One region of the Paenibacillus sp. FSL H8-0283 genome, then DNA from elsewhere that is predicted to be linked to it. Evidence: predicted binding sites of a transcription regulator. Region 1 holds the regulator's gene; the other holds the start of a gene.
What was found. Region 1 encodes CtsR, which represses protease genes until heat stress. Its sites were predicted from a motif close to ATGGTCAATAAAGGTCAAACA; they were not measured.

Region 1 (8,268 bases):
TGTCAGGTGGGCAGTTTGACTGGGGCGGTCGCCTCCTAAAGAGTAACGGAGGCGCCCAAAGGTTCCCTCAGAATGGTTGGAAATCATTCGAAGAGTGCAAAGGCATAAGGGAGCTTGACTGCGAGACCTACAAGTCGAGCAGGGACGAAAGTCGGGCTTAGTGATCCGGTGGTACCGCATGGAAGGGCCATCGCTCAACGGATAAAAGCTACCCTGGGGATAACAGGCTTATCTCCCCCAAGAGTCCACATCGACGGGGAGGTTTGGCACCTCGATGTCGGCTCATCGCATCCTGGGGCTGAAGTAGGTCCCAAGGGTTGGGCTGTTCGCCCATTAAAGCGGTACGCGAGCTGGGTTCAGAACGTCGTGAGACAGTTCGGTCCCTATCTGTCGTGGGCGTAGGAAATTTGAGAGGAGCTGTCCTTAGTACGAGAGGACCGGGATGGACGTACCGCTGGTGTACCAGTTGTTCCGCCAGGAGCACCGCTGGGTAGCTATGTACGGACGGGATAAACGCTGAAAGCATCTAAGCGTGAAGCCCCCCTCAAGATGAGATTTCCCAGTATGTAAGACCCCTTGAAGACGACGAGGTAGATAGGCTGGGGGTGGAAGTGCAGCAATGCATGGAGCTGACCAGTACTAATCGGTCGAGGGCTTATCCAATAGCAAGTGATAATTCGCATGTTTCGTTTCGAATCTAGTTTTCAGAGAACGATCTCTGAAATGAAAATTGGTACATCACAGAACGTGTGTATGATTTTCAGTTCCATATCTGATTTTAAGAAGCTATGCTTCGACAAATCGCGTTTGGTGGCGATGGCGGAGGGGTTCCACACGTACCCATCCCGAACACGACCGTTAAGCCCTCTAGCGCCGATGGTACTTGGACCGCAGGGTCCTGGGAGAGTAGGACGCCGCCAAGCGAAGAACCACTGCCGATGTTATTCGGTGGTGGTTTTTATTTGTTTATTTTAGGGGATGCGGAAGCATCTCTTATTTGACTTTGTAAGAATCCTCTGACACACTCTAAGGGGTACATATATCAGATATCAGGCCATGATTTGGATTGATATAACTCTAGCGAATGGGGTGTAGGACAACATGGAAATTCAGAAATTGACGGTAGATGATTTTGAACCGGCGATGGCACTCTCCGAATATGCTTTTCAAGTAGTAATGAGTGAAGAACAGAAAGAAAAACGGCGGAGTCAATTTTCGTCACAGGATATATGGGGTGTATATGAGGACGGGCAGCTAGGAGCCAAACTTCACATCATTCCTTTTCAAACCTATATTCATGGCAGATCGTTCGAGATGGGCGGTATTGCGGGTGTTGCCACCTGGCCAGAGTATAGACGCAAAGGCTGGGTAGCGGGTCTGCTGAAGCATGCGTTGGAAGAAATGAATCGTAACAAACAGAGCATATCATTCTTGCATCCATTCTCTTTTGGTTTCTATCGGAAGTATGGATGGGAGACGTATGTTGAATTTAAACGTTATAAAGTACCTACAGCTCATTTGCCTCAGAAAAAAGCGACACCTGGAACAATTCGGCGTGGGGATCCGGGCCTCAGCATATTAAAGGAAGTATACAGTGCTTATGCTGAGCGTTATAACGGAACTCTGGTTCGGGATGATGCAAGGTGGGAGAATTCAGTTCTTGTTAATGGGACCAGCCAGAAGGCTGTATATTACGATGAAGCTGATGCAGCACAAGGTTATCTTTTATATGAGGTTAAGGAAAATAAATTTACCATTAAAGAGATCATCTATCTGAATGAAGAGGCTAGGCAAGGGCTGTGGACCTTTATTGCTAACCATGATTCCATGATCCAGGAAGTTACGTTGCAGGCGCCTGCCAGTGATACGCTTGCCTTCCAATTGGATAACCCACGGATTCAGCAGGAGATTGTACCTTATTTTATGGCGCGTATCGTTAGTGTAGAGCAGTTTATATCCCAGTATCCATTTGCAAGCCAGGACTCACCGGTTCAGATTGTACTTCAGGTAGAAGATGCCCACGCTCCATGGAATGAAGGGGTATGGCAATTAAACGTGGCAATGAACGGAACAGCGTCCATATGGAAAACAACGGAGCCAATTACTGATGATCAGATCATTAAGGTGGATATTCAATCCCTTACCGCGGTGCTGATGGGATATCGCAGACCAACGGAAATGGCACGAATCGGAAGAATTCACGGACCGAACACAGCAATCAAGGCTTTGGAACAAGCGATTCCTGAACGGGAAACCTATTTGCTCGATTTCTTCTGATGACTATTCCCACTGCTCCATTTAACTTATTAGCTTATATAGAAATACGGCGTGATTGAAAGACAAATGGACTTCTCCAGCAATTTTGGGGAGGTTTTTTTGTGTCCGGGGAATATTTCGTGTAAAATCGTAAAAAATGAATAGTGACCCCACTTGGCAAAACCACAAAATATGCTATAATGGTTATAAAGTCAAAGAAAGTCAAAGTCAACTAAAGGTTTAATACTTAAGTAGCTTTCTTTCTACAATCTGATGCATGATCGCCAATATACGGGATTCATTTCATCGGAGGATCAAGGGAATATTAAAGGACCTTCGTGCTTCCTTCGCTCTCCTGTTGACACCATTGGAAGCAAGATTCGCTGTTTCCCTGATTGGTTAAATGGGTAGAGAAGGTGTACTCTGTGGGGGCGTGTGGGTCCTTATTGACTTAACGTTTCAGACAGTGGAGGATGATTGGATGCGTAATATCTCTGATATTATCGAACGATATCTGAAGAGTATTTTGCATGAAAGTCCCGAAGGAATGGTTGAAATTCAGCGTAATGATCTGGCAGATCAATTCTCATGTGTACCTTCCCAGATCAATTATGTCATCAGCACACGTTTTACACTCGAGAAGGGATACCTGGTAGAGAGTAAACGCGGCGGTGGTGGTTATGTTCGCATACAGCGCATTGAATTACCGGCCCAATCAGCTCTGCATAATCATTTGCACCATAGTATTGGTGAAGAGATCGGGCAGACAGCTGCCGAAGGTCTGATCTATCAATTGGAAGAAGCGCGCTTCTTGAACAAGCGGGAAGCCGGGTTGATGCGAGCTGCTGTATCTAGAGAGGTTATATTGGTCAAACTTCCTTACCGGGATCAAATTCGTGCCAGAATGTTGAAGGCGATGTTAATATCTTTGCTCGGTAAATGAAAACTATCGGGGTCAAAGGAGGTACATCAATATGCTGTGCCAAGAATGCAATAAACGTCCGGCGACACTTCATTTTACGAAGATCGTAAATGGAGAGAAGACGGAATTCCATATTTGTGAGTCATGTGCCCGTGAAAAAGGGGAAATGATCCCTGGAACAGCAGGCGGGTTTTCCATTCACAACTTGTTGTCCGGATTGCTTGATTTTGATCCAGCCGGCAAAAGTGGATCGGCAGGAACACCGCCTGCAAAAGCTCTTCAATGTGAAGAGTGTGGTATGACGTACGCACAATTTAGTAAGATAGGCCGGTTCGGCTGCAGTTCATGTTATAAATATTTTGACAGTCGTCTGGATCCTTTGTTCAAGCGGGTTCATGGTAATACGTCCCATGTAGGCAAAGTGCCTGCACGAGCTGGTGGTCGCATCAAGGTGAAACGGCAAATCGCTGATCTCAAGCGTGAGCTCCAGGAGAGCATCGCGCAAGAGGAATTTGAAGAGGCGGCCCAGATCCGTGACCAGATCAGAGGACTTGAAAAAGGAATAGCTCAGGAGTAAAGTTTGTCATGAGTAGGAGGGATGCGTAATGCCTAATCTGCGCTTTACAGAGAAGGCGCTCAGCGACTGGATGCGCAGTGATGCGGCTGATTCCGAAATTGTCATTAGCAGCCGTGTCCGGATTGCACGCAACCTTCAGCATGTTCCGTTTCCGATGCTGGCTTCCAATGAGCAATCGGAAGAGGTGCTGAATAAGCTGAGCGAAGTACTTCAATACGATGACGTTCATGCCTTTGGGGATTTTCATACGTTGGATCTGATCGATATTGACGAACTCGACAAACGGGTGCTGGTGGAGAAACATCTCATCAGTCCAAGTCTTGCGAATGAATCCAGGAATGGTGCGGTTATTCTCAGTGAGGATGAGTCAGTCAGTATTATGATTAACGAAGAGGATCATCTTCGTATCCAGTGCCTCTATCCGGGGTTCCAGGTGAAAGAAGCCTGGGAGAAAGCTTCCGCAATAGATGATGCTTTTGAAGCGCACGTGGATTATGCTTTTGATGATCGCAGAGGATACTTAACCAGCTGTCCTACTAATGTAGGTACAGGTGTAAGAGCATCGGTTATGATGCACTTGCCTGCCCTGGTGATGACACAGCAGATTGGCCGTATTCTAACCGCAGTTTCCCAAGTGGGATTGACGGTGAGAGGAATATACGGTGAAGGTAGCGAGGCGATGGGTAACCTGTTCCAGATCTCGAACCAGATTACTTTGGGACAGACAGAACAGGAAGTCATCGAGAACCTGCATGGTGTTGTGTTACAGATGATTGGTCATGAACGTACAGCCAGAGAACGGTTAATTACCGACTCCAGACTGCGGATTACGGATCGTGTCATGCGTTCTTATGGCATATTGTCTCATGCAGCTATTGTTGATTCCAAGGAAGCTGCACAGCGCTTATCGGATGTACGCCTTGGCGTGGATCTCGGATTGTTGGATGGACTGTCCATCACGGTAATGAATGAATTGAATGTGATGACACAGCCGGGATTTTTGCAGAAAACATTCGGGGAAGATATGCGCACAGATGAGCGTGACATATACCGTGCTCAGTTGATTCGTGATACGATCAATGCAGCGAAGAAGTCCTAGTTTAGCCTGATATAGTATTGAATTATGGTTTCATGCCGCATTGCGGCTTTTATATAATAAGGCATGTACAAATGCCGAATGACTTTATTCGCAGCATGGCTGCAAACAAAAATGATATGAAGAATACGACGGTTATTTCATTATATGACCCTCGTTTTATCCAAAACCATGGAGGTGCAGGAGATATGATGTTTGGAAGATTTACGGAACGGGCCCAAAAGGTGCTCGCACTCGCGCAGGAAGAAGCTGTCCGTCTCGGTCATAATAACATCGGTACTGAGCATATTTTGCTCGGCCTCATTCGTGAAGGCGAAGGCATCGCAGCCAAAGCACTGATCGGCCTGGGACTCGGATTGGAAAAAATTCAGGATGAAGTAGAAACGCTAATTGGCCGTGGCCAAGAGCAACCTACCAACATTGCATATACGCCACGTGCGAAAAAAGTAATTGAACTGTCTATGGATGAAGCTCGTAAATTGGGCCACACTTATGTAGGCACAGAGCATATCCTGCTCGGATTGATTCGTGAAGGCGAGGGTGTGGCAGCACGTGTGCTCAATAACCTGGGAATTAGCCTGAACAAAGCACGTCAACAAGTGCTGCAATTGCTTGGCAGCAGTGAAGCTGTATCCAGCCATAATGGCACACCTGCCAATGTCAGCACACCAACGCTGGACAGTCTGGCACGTGACCTCACGGCATACGCCAGAGAGAATAACCTTGACCCGGTCATTGGACGTAGTAAAGAAATTGAACGTGTCATCCAGGTGCTCAGCCGTCGTACGAAGAACAACCCGGTATTGATCGGTGAGCCAGGTGTAGGTAAAACAGCGATTGCTGAAGGCCTTGCACAAAAAATCATCGCAAATGAGATTCCGGAAACATTGCGCGACAAACGTGTAATGACCCTGGATATGGGTTCTGTAGTCGCTGGAACCAAATATCGTGGTGAGTTCGAAGATCGTCTGAAAAAAATCATGGATGAGATTCGCCAAGCAGGTAACATTGTCCTGTTTATCGACGAATTGCATACCTTGATTGGCGCAGGCGGAGCTGAAGGTGCCATCGATGCTTCTAACATTTTGAAACCGGCTCTGGCCCGTGGAGAATTGCAGTGCATTGGTGCAACAACGCTGGATGAGTATCGTAAATACATCGAGAAGGATGCAGCGCTTGAGCGTCGTTTCCAACCGATTACTGTAGATCAGCCTTCTCCGGAAGAAGCGATTCAAATCTTGCACGGCTTGCGTGACCGTTATGAGGCGCATCACCGCGTGAAAATTACGGACGAAGCAATTGTGCAGGCGGTTAAACTGTCTGACCGTTACATTACAGACCGTTTCCTGCCAGATAAAGCGATTGACCTGATTGATGAAGCGGGTTCCAAAGTAAGATTGAACTCTTACACGATCCCACCAAACCTGAAACAACTGGAAAGCCGTCTGGAAGATATCCGTAAGGAAAAAGACGCTGCAGTTCAAAGTCAGGAGTTCGAAAAAGCAGCAGCTCTGCGTGATACGGAACAAAAAATCCGTGAAGAGCTGGATGTAACGAAGAACCAGTGGAAAGAGAAACAAGGTCGCACCGATTCCGAGGTTACTCCTGAGGATATCGCACAAGTGGTAGCCAGCTGGACTGGAATCCCTGTGAACCAACTGAAAGAAGAAGAGACACAGCGTCTGATGAATCTGGAGTCTATTCTACATGAACGTGTCATCGGTCAGGATGAGGCAGTGAAGTCTGTCAGCCGTGCGGTTCGTCGTGCTCGTGCGGGACTTAAAGATCCAAAACGTCCGATGGGTTCATTCATTTTCCTCGGCCCTACAGGGGTAGGTAAAACAGAACTTGCTCGTGCTCTGGCTGAAGCGATGTTCGGCGATGAAAATGCAGTAATCCGTATTGATATGTCCGAGTATGGTGAGAAGCACTCGACTTCCCGACTTGTCGGAGCGCCTCCAGGATATGTTGGGTACGAAGAAGGTGGCCAGCTGACAGAGAAAGTTCGTCGCAAACCATATTCCGTAGTCCTGCTCGATGAAATCGAGAAAGCACATCCAGAAGTATTCAATATCTTGTTACAAGTGCTTGAGGATGGTCGTCTGACGGATTCCAAAGGTCGCGTCGTTGACTTCCGCAATACGCTGATCATTCTAACATCCAACGTGGGTGCCGAAGCGATCAAACGTAACTCTACACTGGGCTTCACTGCAGTTGTAGATGCAGGAGCAGATTATGACAACATGAAGGGGAAAGTGATGGATGAGCTGAAGAAAAGCTTCCGTCCAGAGTTCCTTAACCGGATTGATGAAATTATCGTGTTCCACTCACTTGAAGAAAAACACATCGCTGAAATTGTTACGCTTATGAGTGAAGAACTTCGTAAACGACTGCTCGAACATGAGGTAGATTTCGAACTCACTGACAATGCCAAGTCTTTCCTTGCTAAGTCAGGCTTTGATCCAGCTTACGGTGCGCGTCCGCTTCGTCGGGCGATCCAGAAGCATATCGAGGACAAATTGTCCGAAGAGTTGCTCACAGGTAACGTAACCAAAGGGGATTCATTGCTCATCGACGAAGAGAACGGTGCACTGTCTGTTACGAAAAAAGACGTGGTTGTTCCGTCCAATGAGGAAATCGAAACTAAATAATATTTAGCAAGCTTTGGAGTTAAACTTCAGCTTGTATTGATCCATAATCCTTAATCAAATCCTTCTCGGCTTCGGCCGGGGAGGATTTTTTGCACTTTGGACAGAAGACGGACATGATTATGTCAGGAACATCTGTAAAGTTTGCGATAATCCTTTACGAAAAATCTCAAACAATGGTAAACTTTTAGTAACCCTGCACGTCAGGGAGTTTGGGTGAAATTCGTCGAATAATGCAAAATGCTGTTATAAAATTAAATTATAGGAGTGCTGAAGTGGCCAAAGTTAAAACCAAGTTTCAATGTACGGAATGCGGCTATGAAGCCCCCAAGTGGTACGGTAAGTGTCCGGGTTGTCAGTCATGGAATTCAATGGTGGAAGAAACAGAGACGGTGGTCAAAACACAAGGGAGAAATTCTCCTCTGTTTGACAGTAAAGATAAACCGCTTCCTATCATAGATATAGATAGCGGTCAGGAACCGCGTGTACAGACTGGAATCGGAGAGTTGAACCGGGTATTGGGTGGCGGAATCGTTCCGGGTTCACTCGTTCTGGTGGGCGGAGATCCGGGTATTGGTAAATCAACGTTGATGTTGCAGACGTCTCATGCTTTGACGCATTCGGGTTTGCGTGTGTTATATGTTTCCGGTGAGGAATCAGTAAAGCAAACCAAATTGCGGGCAGACCGTCTCGGGGCACTCTCTGCCGAGTTGTATGTACTGTGTGAAACCAATATGGAACGTGTAGAGGAAGCGGTGGATCAGATCCA
Region 2 (8,268 bases), 990 kb from region 1:
CTTCAGCAGTTACTTTTTTGTTCAGAACAGTTACGAGCTCAGTCAGGGAACCAGTAGCTACTGGTACACGTTGAGCTGCACCATCAAGGATGCCTTGCAGTTCTGGGATTACCAGACCGATTGCTTTAGCAGCACCAGTTGTGTTAGGGATGATGTTTTCAGCTGCTGCGCGAGCACGACGGAAGTCACCTTTAGGGTGTGGAGCATCCAACGTGTTTTGGTCGCCAGTGTAAGCGTGAATTGTAGTCATCAAACCTTGAACGATTCCGAATTTGTCTTGCAGTGTTTTTGCCATAGGTGCCAGGCAGTTTGTTGTGCAAGATGCGCCGGAGATTACAGTTTCAGTACCGTCGAGGATTTCATGGTTTACGTTGTAAACGATGGTTTTCATGTCGCCAGTAGCTGGTGCGGAGATAACAACTTTCTTAGCTCCACCTTTCAAGTGTTTCTCAGCTGCTTCTTTCGTTGTGAAGAAACCAGTACATTCCAGAACGATATCTACGCCCAGGTCGCCCCAAGGAAGTTCTTCTGGATTACGGTTAGCCAATACTTTAACTTCTTTGCCGTTCACTTTGAAGAAGCCATCGTGTACTTCAACATCGCCATCGAAGCGACCTTGAGTTGTATCATATTTGAGCAAATGAGCGAGCATTTTAGCGTCAGTCAAGTCGTTGATTGCTACTACCTCGATGCCTGCTACATTTTGAATACGGCGGAATGCCAAGCGTCCAATACGTCCAAAACCGTTAATACCTACTTTAATCATGAGTAAGTTCCTCCCAAGTTTTGATTAATTTTTTATGAAACTTATATATTCAAGACAGACGGTGAAGTCCGTCAAGACAACAATAGTTGTGATGCAAAGTAAAACCTTATTCCATTTCAGCAACGATGACTTCGGCAGCAGCCTCATCAATAATCAGAATATCTTCCTGACCAAATCGTAACACGGAATGTATAGCAGCAGCTTTGCTTTTGCCACCTGCAATTCCAATCACAACATCGGTTCGTTCAATATCCTGAAGTCGCATACCCAGTGTAAGCATGGTATGTACCACCTTACCCTGATCATTAAAGTAATAACCGAAAGATTCAGATACGGCCCCTTGCTCCTGAAGTTCATCTATAATCTCCGTCGCAAGTTTGCGTCTTTTAGCCATCTCTACGGCATCACCAATTCCATGAATAACAATCCGTGATTGCCTGATCAGCTGCAGAATCTCCTGAACACTAGGGTCCTGGATTAATGATTCATAGGCATGATCACTGAGCAAATCCGGTACATGCAGGAGTTTGTATTGCGCCCCTACCCGTTTTGCCATTGTGGATGCGATCGTATTAGCCTGAATTTCAAGGCTTTCTCCAAGTCCACCGCGTGCCGGTACGAACCAGACACCTTTGAGCGATGTTGGCGGATTTAGTTGTTCTGCGACTTCGGCCGTTGTTGAACCGCCAGTAACGGCGACAACGTCGTTGTCACTCATGATATTGCCGAGAGCCTTCGCTCCAGCTCTGCCCAGTTCCCTTTTGGCAAATGGAGAAACGTCCGAATCACCAGGAACCACAACTACCTTTTGCAGACCGTAGGCTTGCTTGATGCGCTCTTCCAGCTCGGATAATCCGAACAGCTCTTTGGCTACGGGCTCTAACTGCTGCAGCAAATCATACCCTGCCTCGCTGATCTTCATTCCTGCACTGTCAATTTCAATAAGTCCCTGAGCCTTTAACAGATCGGTCTCAGCCCTCAGAACCCGCTCGGTCATCTGCATGGAATTAGCTAACGTTCTCCGTCCGATCACATCCGATAACATGATCTGTTGCAGAATCGTATACCTCTTTTTCAAGATATCCATGAGATCAGGCAGAAGCTGCTTTTGTACTTCTAAAATCGTTCGCATGCTTTCCACTCCCGCAAGTTCTCGTTCTAAGCTCTCTTTCGTGGCCCTAAAACGTCCCGGGTTAACTTTTTAAGTCCCACGTCTATTCTACCTAAAACTGACGTGACATGCAAGTGTTTCAACGTGTTATTTCGACACGCATTCAGCGTTTGTACGCGCCTATTTTCACAATCCTAGACTTTCATGATCTAGGACTAGCTCACGCATACCATATATAGAAGAAACAAATGAATTCGATCTACATATCGCTCAGAATCACATTTCATACGGCATGTCCAAAACCTCTAATAGCATTTACTTAAATGCACTCTTTATCCACTCTTCTTCATCATGATCATTTTTAGGTTAATCCAAACCAATACCACAACGAACTGCTTGCAATTAAATATTTCATGAGCTATAATCATTATTGCTGTCATATATTTAGAAAGCTACATAAATTGGTAGCAAATTAATGTGCGCCCGTGGTCCAATGGATATGACGTAGGCCTCCGAAGCCTGAGATCCAAGTTCGATTCTTGGCGGGCGCGCCATTTTTATTTAACAGCTCATAACCCATTTAACCAATGAAACCGGAAAGGTTTCTTTTTTTTGCAAGTTAGTTTGACTTTCTTTGACTTTTTGTTTGGAATTGTTTATTATGTGGGTAATACGGTAACAGTTTAAGTATAAACACCAATAACATTTACATTCCAAGGAGGTTTTTCACGTGAGTTTTATTCCAATGGTCGTTGAACAGAGCAACCGGGGTGAGCGCGCCTACGACATCTACTCCAGATTGCTGAAGGATCGTATTATTTTCCTTGGTAGCGATGTTAATGACGTAGTGGCTAATGCCATTATGGCACAGATGTTGTTCCTGGCTGCGGAAGATCCGGAGAAAGACATTCACTTATACATCAACAGCCCAGGCGGATCGATTACAGCCGGTATGGCGATTTACGATACAATGCAATTCATCAAACCGGATGTATCTACCATCTGTGTAGGTATGGCGGCTTCCATGGGTGCATTCCTGTTGAATGCCGGTGCAAAAGGTAAACGTTTTGCATTACCAAACAGTGAAATTATGATTCACCAACCACTTGGTGGTGCACAAGGTCAGGCTTCTGACATCGAAATTCGTGCTCGCCGCATCCTGAAAATGCGTGATACCTTGAACCGCATCATCTCTGAGCGTTCAGGTCAACCGCTGGAGCGGATTGAGAAAGATACAGATCGTGACTACTTCATGAGTGCTGCTGAAGCCGCCGATTACGGTATCATTGATAAAGTTATCGAAAACGTAGGATCACAAGGCATCTAAGTGTGACGTAGACCACGGTCTATGCGTTAACATAATCAACACCTAACGTAATCAGCAACATATAATTGTGTTGTCTATACGAGAAGAAGCCCTCATCATAATTATGATGGGGGCTTCTTTTTTCATTTTATAAGAAAAATAACTTAAGAGTGCATAATAATGATTCTTTATTTGGTTCCATTTACATTACTGAAAGGTTCTGTGCCTTTAGGGAGAAGCTCTTTGTACGTAAATGGCATTTCAGGGAAGCCTTCTGCGTACGCCGTATACTCATACAACTGGAAGAACACAACTACACCCGTTGGTGTCACATAGTAATCTTGATCTTTATTCAAACCTTTATAACCGTCGAGGTATCCACCGCGGGCTTTCAGTTGCTCACCCACTTTTTTACTCAACGTCTCGCGCATCGTTTTGTTATTTTGCAGCACATCATCTAACGTAAGCTCCTTACCTGTGTCCAGTGCAAAGGTGTGGCCCGTACGGTATGTCATGCCATGAGCGCCAGCATAATCTTCGTATCGTTGTGTAATGAGTCCCAGCACGCCTTTTTCGTTGTACGTCACTACATAGGAGCTCTCAAATGCATATGGACGGTTGGCGGTTGCACCGCCGAATTCAGATGTCTGTTTCTTGAAGTCAGCTACATAAGTATCCACTTCGTCTTTCAGCACTTTATTGATCGCCGCTTCAGCTTCTTTGCTGGCAAGTCCACTCACCTGTGGATATTGAACATCTACTTCAGCATTTTTTACAGTGACATTAACTGTTGCCGCTTTAATTTTAACGTTATTTTGTTTCAACTTGCTGAGTGACAACGTTTTGGTTTTGGCATCCCAATTCCCCTGTACACCCAGATAATCTCTCATTGCCGAGAATGGGATATATAATCTGCCGTTGATCAGCTTTGCGTCCACTTGAGGATAATAGTTGTTAATTCGAACACTCGGCTCGCCATCCAATAGGCTGATCGTCATCGTGTTATTGGCTGCTGTCAAAGCGTACTCTTTGGTTTTCGCATCATATTTCAGAGTCCCACCTGCCACATCTTTAACCGCCGTAAGAGATACCCAAGTTGAGCCACCTTGAAGAAGTCCTTTTTGAGTCAGTGTTTTTCCACCCGACTTCAGGGTCACCTCAGCTGTGGTTGTCACTTTCGAGGATACCGATGCCGCCTGAACCGAACTGTCCTGCCACACCGAACCGCTACCTACAATAATTCCTGCTGCGAGCAATGCACTTGTCCATTTTTTCCATGATGTCATATATAAAACTCCTCTCTGAATTCACAATTAGGGATCATTGCGTATGTAATCCTGACCTGATCGCATATCTCATACGCTCACCTCTCTATTATAATTAACCCGAATTCGGAAAGGTTTACAGCTCGAGTTACAATGTTGATGAATATCAGTAGGAAAATATATGGGGATATGACCTTTTTGTCACGAACAACTATACAAAAAAGATACCAATATACAACATTTCATGTTGCTTCGAATAAAGTTCCCTCCTATCTAACTTCATCAAAGTTTGCTTTTCCAACAAAAAAAGACTCTGTCCACAGGACAAAGTCTTTGTCATTATTTCATTTTACCCTTCAAATGACACTTATAAAGGTTACTTGAGCTTACAATCCTTAGTTCACTCTTGTTTATTTCATTTCATACGTGATATTCAGGATTGTACTTACTTTAACCTGGCCTGTTTCAATCTCAGTACCACCTGCTGTATCTTGTGCTTTGGACATCAACGCCTCGCTTGCATAGAATACAGGCACATTGGCATCACCTTGGCTTACGGAAAGAACAGCACCCAGTTGACGTTTAACTGCTTTTGCAATGGCGCCAGCTTTCACATCTGCATTGGCAACAGCTTTTTCAATCACTTGGGATTCATAACTTTCCGGATTTTCTACAGTAAAGCGTACGTTTTCAATATTGTTGGCACCCGCACCCGAAGCAGCATCGAGCAACTCGCCAATCTTGTCCATCTGACGATATGTGACTGTCAGCGTATGATGCGCTGTATATCCTTTAATTTGTTGTCCATCTTTTTCACTATACGTATAGTTGGGTTGTACAGAGAACTGACTCGTTTGAATGTCGTCTGCACTGATCTTCCACGTGTTCTTCAGCAAATTGGATACTTTTTGAACTTTGGCAGCATTCGCTTTTTGAGCAGATGCAGCTGTCTCTGCAGTACTGTTCACACCAATGGACAGATACGCGATATCAGGCTTCACCTGAATCTCACCTTTACCCACAACATTAATCACATTCTGTTGTACTCCCTGAACCTCTGCAGCGTAAGCATAGTTACCTGGTGCAACCCATGCTGTTCCTCCAACAAGCAACGTACTTGCCACCAGCACCGCACCAAACGGTTTCATCCATTGTTTACCCATCACGATAGCCTCCTTATGTGTTAACATCTCAAACTTTAAACGATTTGATACCTTAACAGACGGGACAAATTCCATAATGTTGCACTTGACGATAGCATAAACGTGAAAAACGCAAAAAAGCCCCTTTCGGGACTTCTTCATTGGATTGATCATATCTTATTGGTTTTCGAGCTCTTCCTTGCTTACCAGACTAACTAAAGCGTTTACAGCCTGTTCGGCATCCGCACCTTCTGCACTAATCTGGATTTCCGTACCTGTGCTAATTGCAAGGCTCATGATCCCCATGATACTTTTTGCATTAACTTTTTTGTCGTCCTTCTCGACGAACACTTCAGACGAGTACTTATTCGCTTCTTGAACGAACAGTGCCGCAGGTCTGGCATGGAGACCCGTTTTCAAACGGACAACTACCGGGTGCTTTGTCATGGAAACTTACCCCCTATTATGAAATCTGGACATTAAATACACAATTATATTTAAACAACATTATACCATTAACCCGTGCAGGACACTAGAAGAAAAAACTCAGGGTGCTTTGACGGGCATTATCTTGCCCTATTTCATCTTTTGCACAGCGCATCCAATGACCTAAGTAAGTCCCCTAGATCCTTAACGGTTGACTTCCCCGACCTTTCTGTTCAGCAGAAACAGCCGACCTTGTTACTTTACCCTACTCCGTCTTAACCATAACGTTCTGTGCGTACTTTCTCAGCCAGCTCATCAATTTTACGAAGCCGATGGTTCACTCCCGACTTGCTGACTGTACCTTTAAGGAGCTCGCCAACTTCCTTCAAGTTAATATCCGGATGAGCTAGTCGAACCTCCGCCACCTCGCGAAGTTTCTCAGGCAGCGATTCCAAACCAACTTCCTTTTGTAACAACCGGATATTATCGATTTGTCTTACCGCGGCTCCAATCGTTTTGTTCAGGTTGGCGGTCTCACAATTGACAATCCGGTTAACGGAGTTACGCATATCTCGCATAATTCGTACATCCTCAAACTTGAACAAGGCCTGATGAGCACCAATGATGCTGAGCAGCTCAATGATTTTCTCGCCTTCCTTAATGTATAGGATGAATCCTTTTTTCCGTTCTATACACCGGGCATTCAGATGAAATTCATTGGCCAGGTCAACCAGTGCCTGACAGTGCTCTTCATACATGGACGCAATCTCCAGATGGTACGAGGAACCTTCCGGATTATTAACCGATCCACCTGCGAGAAATGCACCGCGAAGATAGGCCCGTTTACAACAGTTTTGCTGAAACAATTCCGTACTGATCCCTGGGGTAAAGAGAAAGCCCTCAGATACAATATGAAGACTATTGAGAATCTCCTGTACCATGGTTGGAATACGAACAATATATACATTGTTCTTTTTCAGCCGCATTTTTTTGCGGACCAGTAATTCCGTATGCACTTGAAAATGCTTTTTAAGCAGAGAGTATGCCCGTCTTGCAATCGCGGCATTCTCCGTCGAAATATCCAAGATCACTTTTTTATTCGATAACTGCACTGCACCAAGCATACGGATGAGGGCTGAAAGTTCCGCCTTTTCGCAGCACGGTTCGCTCTCGATCATGGTTAATTCTTTTTTGGTCTGTGCTGCAAACGACATGGGACTTCACCTCTTCCGTAACATCCAATTTTGTACCAGTTGGTAGATGTGATGACTTAACTTGTCGGCATCATGACGCAGATAGGTTTTGAACAAAACAAGTGTATCTGCAACCACCTGATAACCGGCACTTTCGAGTACATTCATATCCAGCACAACCGGTTTTGCTCCTTTTTCCGCATACTTATTTTGCACTTGCAGCGGAATGTCACCATTATTTACGATAACATAGTCGAAGAGCTGATGACCTATATGCTCGTGTACCGCCTTAAGGTGGTCACTTACCGTATAGTTATCCGTTTCTCCCGGCTGTGTCATCACATTACAGATAAACATCTTCACCGCATCAGCCTCTACCACAGCTTCTGCAAGCTTAGGTACGAGTAAATTGGGAAGGATGCTTGTATAGAGGCTGCCTGGCCCGATCAGAATAGCATCAGCTTGACGAATCGCCTCTACTGCCTCTGGCAACGGCTCCACGTGATCCGGTTCAAGGAAAACACGTTTGATGCGTCCACCCGCCTCAGGGATTTTGGACTCACCTGTAATAATTGTCCCATCTTCCATCTCCGCATGCAACACAACGGCCTGCCCGGCTGCTGGCAATACCTCACCTCGAACGGCAAACACGCGGCTAAGCTCCCGCACTGCGGTCACAAAGTCGCCCGAAATATCCGTCATTGCAGCCAAAATCAAATTTCCCAAGCTGTGGCCTGCAAGCCCCGCGCCTGTATTGAAACGGTACTTCAACATATCTGAAAGCAATGGTTCTACATCAGCCAGTGCCGTAAGCACGTTGCGAATGTCGCCCGGAGGCGGCATCTGTAGCTCATTGCGCAGGATGCCTGAACTTCCACCGTCATCTGCAACTGTGACGATGGCCGTGATATCCAGCGGCTTCTCTTTCAAACCGCGCAGCATCACGGATAATCCGGTTCCGCCGCCCATTACAACTATTCTCGGACGTTCTCTTCGTGGTCCGGCCTCTTTCATCCCTTCACCCTCTTCAATGACGGTCCCGGTCAGCGTCGCGATGGC

Region 2: the regulator CtsR is predicted to act here: its motif matches at 2,499-2,519, upstream of clpP (ATP-dependent Clp endopeptidase proteolytic subunit ClpP).

The regions. Positions count from the first base shown of each region.
Region 1 is NZ_CP150295.1:6,279,673-6,287,940, reverse strand. It holds rRNA gene MHI52_RS27800 (23S ribosomal RNA) at 1-663, shown strand, start outside; rRNA gene rrf (5S ribosomal RNA) at 807-923, shown strand; gene eis (enhanced intracellular survival protein Eis) at 1,102-2,277, shown strand; gene MHI52_RS27785 (CtsR family transcriptional regulator) at 2,738-3,199, shown strand; gene MHI52_RS27780 (UvrB/UvrC motif-containing protein) at 3,231-3,755, shown strand; gene MHI52_RS27775 (protein arginine kinase) at 3,784-4,854, shown strand; gene MHI52_RS27770 (ATP-dependent Clp protease ATP-binding subunit) at 5,040-7,502, shown strand; gene radA (DNA repair protein RadA) at 7,775-8,268, shown strand, end outside.
Region 2 is NZ_CP150295.1:178,560-186,827, reverse strand. It holds gene gap (type I glyceraldehyde-3-phosphate dehydrogenase) at 1-766, opposite strand, end outside; gene MHI52_RS00915 (sugar-binding transcriptional regulator) at 873-1,898, opposite strand; tRNA gene MHI52_RS00910 (tRNA-Arg) at 2,357-2,431, shown strand; gene clpP (ATP-dependent Clp endopeptidase proteolytic subunit ClpP) at 2,608-3,204, shown strand; gene MHI52_RS00900 (stalk domain-containing protein) at 3,372-4,469, opposite strand; gene MHI52_RS00895 (SIMPL domain-containing protein) at 4,859-5,611, opposite strand; gene MHI52_RS00890 (HPr family phosphocarrier protein) at 5,768-6,037, opposite strand; gene whiA (DNA-binding protein WhiA) at 6,292-7,230, opposite strand; gene yvcK (YvcK family protein) at 7,237-8,223, opposite strand; gene rapZ (RNase adapter RapZ) at 8,237-8,268, opposite strand, start outside.